Pseudoxanthobacter soli DSM 19599: one gene and its partner. The protein of the gene in region 2 interacts with the protein of the main gene of each other region in a pairwise test. Links are inferred from orthologs where the notes say so. Each region holds a gene or a part of one and is shown on either strand. Other genes may lie near its edges. The genes, in order: def and BUF17_RS05740.

The links.
Region 1: the proteins of BUF17_RS05740 (region 2) and def interact in binary tests that used the Escherichia coli proteins (3 or more experiments, as listed by UniProt). The link is inferred for Pseudoxanthobacter soli DSM 19599 from one-to-one orthologs.

Annotation. Positions count from the first base shown.
Region 1 is NZ_FRXO01000002.1:630,985-634,163, reverse strand. Bases 274-3,139 are described here. They hold def (peptide deformylase), read right to left. Parts: upstream 2,032-3,139; coding sequence 1,516-2,031; downstream 274-1,515. Other genes in these bases: BUF17_RS07145 (DNA recombination protein RmuC), read left to right, coding at 2,124-3,139; fmt (methionyl-tRNA formyltransferase), read right to left, coding at 484-1,440; truA (tRNA pseudouridine(38-40) synthase TruA), read right to left, coding at 274-365. In the rest of the region: more of truA, read right to left, coding at 1-273; more of BUF17_RS07145, read left to right, coding at 3,140-3,179. UniProt on the Escherichia coli protein: Removes the formyl group from the N-terminal Met of newly synthesized proteins. Requires at least a dipeptide for an efficient rate of reaction. N-terminal L-methionine is a prerequisite for activity but the enzyme has broad specificity at other positions.
Region 2 is NZ_FRXO01000002.1:277,421-280,709, reverse strand. The notes cover bases 39-3,014. They hold BUF17_RS05740 (aspartate-semialdehyde dehydrogenase), read left to right. Parts: upstream 39-997; coding sequence 998-2,032; downstream 2,033-3,014. Other genes in these bases: BUF17_RS05735 (SDR family oxidoreductase), read right to left, coding at 2,325-3,014; BUF17_RS22850 (hypothetical protein), read left to right, coding at 710-877; BUF17_RS05745 (TrkH family potassium uptake protein), read right to left, coding at 39-459. Also shown: more of BUF17_RS05745, read right to left, coding at 1-38; more of BUF17_RS05735, read right to left, coding at 3,015-3,289.

The DNA of each region.
Region 1 (3,179 bases), 350 kb from region 2 along the record:
GCCGGGGGGCGGCGGTTGAGGATGCGGTAGCGATAGTGCCGCTTCACCGCCGAGAACCGCGCGTCGAAGGCGTCGTCGACCGCCTCCGCCGCCAGCACCGAGATCGGCTGCGGGCGCAGATGCGCGTTGATGGCGTCGCGCACGGTATCGGTGCGCCACGGCCGCGACAGGTCGATGTGCGCCACCTGGCCCTCGGCGTGGACGCCGGCATCGGTGCGGCCCGCGCCGGAAACCGTGACGGTTTCCCCGGAAAACCGCGTGATCGCCGCTTCCAGCTCGCCCTGAACCGACGCGCCGAAGCCCTGGCGCTGCCAGCCGACGAACGGGCCGCCGTCATATTCGATGGTGAGCTTGTAGCGCGGCATCGTCTTCGTTATGTTCCGCTTTAGTTCTTATTTTGGTCTAGTGAGCCGGGGAAGGATACCCGCAATGGGGCCCGTTTCCGCCGTTCGTTCTTCCTGTGGTTGGCCGGGCGGCGCGCCTTCAGGCGAGCGCGCTTCCGGCGGGCACCGGCGTGCCGCGCAGGAAAACGTCCGCGGCCATCGGCGCCTTGCCGGCGCGCTGCACCTCGACAAGGCGGACCGCGCCTTCGCCGCACGCCACCGTCAGCCCGTCGTCGAGCACGGTGCCGGGGGCGGCCGTGCCGGAAAGGGCGGTGGGGGAGACGACCGTGCGCAGCACCTTCAGCCGCTCCGGCTTGCCGCCGATGACGAGCTCGCAGAACGCGCCGGGGAACGGCGACAGGCCGCGGACATGGTCGTGCACCGCCTGGGCCGGCCGCGTCCAGTCGATCCGCGCTTCCGCCTTGTCGATCTTGGCGGCGTAGGTCACGCCCTCCGCCGGCTGGGGCTCGCTGCCGAGGCTGCCGCGGGCGAGCGCGGCGAGCGCGCGCACCATCAGGTCGGCGCCGAGCCGGGCGAGCCGGTCGTGAAGCTGGCCGGCGGTCTCGTCCGGGCCGATCGACACCCGCTCGCTCAGCGCGACGGGGCCGGTGTCGAGCCCTTCGTCCATGCGCATCACCATCACGCCGGTTTCCGCATCGCCCGCCATGACGGCGCGGTTGATCGGCGCGGCGCCGCGCCAGCGCGGCAGCAGCGAGGCGTGCAGATTCAGGCAGCCCTCGGCCGGCAAGGCGAGGATGGCGGGCGGCAGGATCAGCCCGTAGGCGACCACGACCGCCACGTCGGCCTCATGCGCCGCGAATTCGGCCTGGGCCTCTTCGGTGCGCAGGCTGCGCGGGGTGAACACGGGGATCGCGAACCCCGCGGCGAGATCGTGCACCGGCGAGCGCCGCTCGGCCATGCCCCGGCCGGCCGGCTTCGGCGCGCGGGTATAGACCGCGACGACCTCATGGCCCTGGCCGAGGATCTCGACCAGCGTCGGCACCGCGAAATCGGGCGTGCCCATGAAGACGATGCGCAGGGACGTCGAAGCCGGCATGGGCGGCGAACCTCGGGTTTGGAGAAGGGCGCGGCCTCGCGCGCCGCGGGGGCGCGGCCGGTGCCTCCGCCCGCCTCAGCGGGTGGAGAGCCGCGCCTGCTTCTGGAACTTCTTGATCACCCGGTCGCGCTTCAGCTTCGACAGGTGGTCGATGAACAGCACGCCGTTGAGGTGGTCGATCTCGTGCTGCAGGCAGGTGGCGAGCAGGCCGTCGGCCTCCAACTCGCAGTCCCGGCCCTCGCGGTCGAGGAACCGCACCCGGACGCGGGCGGGGCGCTCCACCTCCTCGTAATAATCGGGGATCGAGAGGCAGCCCTCGTTGTAGGCCGAGATCTCGTCGGAGCTCCAGACGATCTCCGGGTTGATCACGCCGAGGGGTTCCGGCGGCGTGCCGTCCTTGGCGATGTCGATGACGAGCACGCGCTTCGGCACCGCGATCTGGATCGCCGCGAGCCCGATGCCGGGCGCGGCATACATGGTTTCCAGCATGTCGTCGACGAGGGTTCTCACCGTGTCGTCGACGGTTTGCACGGGTTCGCTGCGCTGCCGGAGCCGTGCGTCCGGCAGCACGATGATGTCGCGTTTTGCCATGGCCGCAGACATAGGAAATGGCGCGGTTGCGGTCAACGAATCGTATGCGGAATCGCGGGGCCTGCCGGCCGCGCGGGGAAGGGAAGGCGGACATGACGTGGGCGGATGCGGTGCCGGTGGCGCTGGGAATCGGCGGGCGGGTGTTTTCGGGCCCCGTGGTGCTCGTCGGGGCGGTGCTGGCGCTGGGGCTGGCTTTTTTTGCCGGCTACCGGCTGGGGCGCCGCGCGGGCTTCGTCGGCGACGATGCCGGCGCGCTCGACCGGCGCCTCGCCGAGATCGGCCGCGCCCAGTCGGAAACGGCCGGGCGGCTTGCGACAATGGCCGAGATCTTCGGCAGCCGGCAGGCCGACCTCGCCCGCGCGCTGACAGAGCGGCTCGACGGGCTCGGCCACCGCATCGGCCAGTCGATGACCGAGAGCACCCGCGCCACCCACGAGAACCTGCGCCGGCTGGCCGAGCGGCTGGCGGTGATCGACCGCGCCGACCGCACCATCGGCGAGCTGACCGGCCATGTGGTGGCGCTGGAGCGCATCTTTTCCGACAAGCAGGCCCGCGGCGCGTTCGGCCAGGGGCGGATGGAGGCGATCGTGCGCGATGCCCTGCCGGAGGGCGCCTATGCCTTCCAGGCGACGCTGTCGAACGGCACGAGGCCCGACTGCGTGATCCGGCTGCCGAACGGCCAGCCCGCGCTCGCCATCGACGCCAAGTTCCCGCTGGAGGCGTGGAACCGGGTGCGCGCCGCCGAAACCGCCGAGGCGGTGAAGCTGGCCGAGGCGCAGTTCCGCCGCGACGTCGGCAAGCATGTCGACGATATCCGCGCCCGTTACCTGCTGCCCGGCGAGACCCAGGACACGGCTTTGATGTTCGTGCCCTCCGAGGCCTTGTTCGCCGACCTGCATGAGCGGTTCGGCGACGTGGTGGACCGCGCGCTTTCGGGCCGGGTGGTGGTGGTGTCGCCGTCGCTGCTGATGCTGTCGATCCAGGTGGTGCAGTCGCTCTTGCGCGACGAGCGGATGCGCGAGCAGGCACACATCGTGCAGGCCGAAGTGCGCCGCCTCATCGAGGATGTCGGCCGCCTCGCCGACCGCACCGCCGCGCTGGAACGCCATTTCGCCCAGGCCGTGCAGGACGTCGACCAGATCGCCATC
Region 2 (3,289 bases):
GAACAGGAACAGGCCGATGGCGATGATGCCGATGCCGCCGATGCCCTGCAGCATCGCCCGCCACAGCAGGATGCCGCGCGGCAGCCTGTCGAGGCCCACGAGGATGGTGGAGCCGGTCGTCGTCAGCCCCGACATCGATTCGAACACGGCCTCGGCGAAGGTGATCCTCACCTCGGAGAAATAGAACGGCAGCGCGCAGACGATGGCCGTCACCACCCACAGCACCGTCGTCATCAGGAAGCCGAACCGCACGGTGAAACGGGGCATCGGGTGGCGGGTGGCGACGATGCCGAGGATCGAAAGGCCTGCGACCACGGCCGCCGAGGCCACGAACACCTGCCAGTCCAAATGCCGGTCATAGAGATCGACGGCCGCCGGGATCAGCATCGCCGCCGCCATCACCAGGGTGAAGAAGCACGTGATGTAGAGCGTCGGGCGGAGATATTGGACGGCCTGCATGGGGATCCGTTCGGCGGCGGTACGCTCGGGCGGGCGGCGGCGCGCCGGGCCGCCGCTTCCTGCCTCTTTCTTCGGGGATCGCACGGCGCTTCGCAAGAGAGCCGGCGGTGCGCCGGGTGGTCCGGGCGGGCTTCCGCGGCCGCCGTTCCCATGAAAACCGCGGCGGACCGCCTTCAACCGCGTCCGCACGGTTGACGAGGCCACGCATTTCGGTCAGAGAACCTGCGTCGCCCGCAGGATGCGCATGGTCATGGTCCGTCAGGACAGCTTCGACATCGCCCGCCTTTTCGCCCGTGCCCCCCGGCACGGCCGCGACATGGCGCGTGCGCGCATCTCCGTGGTTCGCCCGATCGCCGCGACGCGCGGCGCCGCTCTCAAAACGTCCGGCACCAAAACGCTCAAGACGACGACGGCTTGATGCCTCCCCGCGCTCCGACCGGCTCTCCCCCGGGGCACGAGGGGGGAGGATGGTCGCTCGCGGCGTCTGGACGACGCGGGATGCGGCCGGCGGGAGAGGGATTTCAAGGAGACTGATCCAATGGGCTATTCGGTTGCAGTCGTCGGCGCCACCGGCAATGTGGGCCGCGAGATGCTGGACATCCTGGAAGAGCGCGGCTTCCCGGCCGACGAGGTGATCGCGGTCGCCTCGCGCCGCAGCCAGGGCACCGAGGTTTCGTTCGGCGACCGCACGCTCAAGGTGAAGGCGATCGAGAACGTCGACTTCTCCAAGGTCGACATCTGCCTGATGTCGGCAGGCGGCGCGGTGTCCAAGGAATGGTCGCCGAAGATCGCCGCGGCCGGCGCCGTCGTGATCGATAATTCCTCGACCTGGCGCATGGACCCCGACGTCCCGCTGATCGTGCCGGAGGTCAACGCGGACGCCATCGTCGGCTTCCGCAAGAAGGGCATCATCGCCAACCCGAACTGCTCGACCGCCCAGCTCGTGGTCGCGCTGAAGCCGATCCACGACCGGGCGCGCATCCGCCGCGTGGTGGTGTCGACCTACCAGTCGGTCTCCGGCGCCGGCAAGGAGGCGATGGACGAGCTGTTCGAGCAGACCCGGGCGGTGTTCGTCTCCGACCCGGTGGAGACCAAGAAGTTCCCGAAGCGGATCGCCTTCAACGTGATCCCGCACATCGATGTCTTCATGGACGACGGCTTCACCAAGGAAGAGTGGAAGATGACCGTCGAGACCAAGAAGATCCTCGATCCGAAGATCAAGCTCACGGCCACCTGCGTCCGCGTGCCGGTGTTCGTGTCGCATTCCGAGGCGGTGTCGCTCGAGCTCGAAAGCCCGCTTTCGGCCGACGAGGCCCGCGAGATCCTGCGCGAGGCGCCGGGCTGCCTCGTCGTCGACAAGCGCGAGCCGGGCGGCTACGTCACGCCCTACGAGGCGACCGGCGAGGACGCGACCTATATCAGCCGCATCCGCGAGGACCCGACCGTCGACAACGGCCTCGCGATGTGGATCGTCTCCGACAATCTGCGCAAGGGCGCTGCGCTCAACGCCGTGCAGATCGCCGAAGTGCTGATCAACCGCAAGCTGATCGAGGCCAAGCAGCAGGCGGCGTGACAGACGCGGGCGGGCATCGCTCCGCCGCACGGGGCACGCCCCAGACGGAATGAACGGCCCGGCGCACCCACGCGCCGGGCCGTTTTTCGTTGCGGATGACCCCGCCGCTAGAGCGCTTTCCGATCTGATGGACTCATCAGATCGACAAGAAATCGCTCCAGCTTCAAAAGCTTGAGCATATCCTTTTCGTTCAGATCCTTCGATCTGAACGGGATATGCTCTAAGCGCTTTCCGATCTGATGGACTCATCAGATCGACAAGAAATCGCTCCAGCTTCAAAAGCTTGAGCATATCAGGGGATCAGCCGGTCCGCCCGCAGCCGCTCGAACAGCGCGAAGAAGGCGTCGTCCGTCGGCTGGTAATGGCTGAAGCCAAGCCGCCGGCTCTTCGACATGTCGGTGACGACCTCGATCGGCCGGCCGAGGTCGGCATCGGTGTGCCAGGGCGAGGCGAGGCGGCCAAGGTCCGGCTCGGCGAGGCCGTGGCGGGCGGCGAGGTCGCGCCAGATCGCGGCGTCGTCCTTCATCTGCTCGTCGAGCGGCCGCACGATGCCGTCGAACGGCTCGGCCTCGATGCCGAACCACTCCGCGATCCGGCCCCACATCCAGCTCCAGCGGAAGATGTCGCCGTTGACGACGTTGAACGCCTCGTTGGCGGCGGCGGGCGTCGTGGCCGCCCACAGCATGTGGCGGCCGAGCTGGCGCGCGTCCGTCATGTCGGTGAGGCCGTTCCACTGCGCCTCCACGCCGGGAAACCGGAACGGCCGGCCGGTGGCCTTGCAGATCGAGGCGTGGACCGCGAGCGTCGTGCCCATGTTCATGGCGTTGCCGACCGCCTTGCCGATCACGGTATGCGGCCGGTGGATGCTCCAGGTGAAGCCGTCGCTCGCGGCGGCCCGGAACACCTCGTCCTCCTGGGCATAATAGAAATTGTCGATGTCGAGCCGGCCCTGGTCCTCGCGGAACGGGGTCTGCGGCAGCCTGCCCTTGCCGTAGGCCTCGAACGGTCCGAGATAGTGCTTGAGGCCGGTGACGAGCGCGACGTGGCGCACCGTTCCGGCGGGCCGCAGCGCGTCGAGCAGGTTGCGCACCATCGCGGCGTTGACGCGGATGTTCTCCGCCTCCGTCGCCTGCCGCAGCCACGTCGCGATGAAGACGTGGGTCGGCGCGATGCCGGAAAGCGCGTCGCCGAGCGTCGCCGGGTCGAGCAGGTTGCCGGCGATCGCGGTCACGCCCGCCTGCGCGGCCGGCCGGCGCG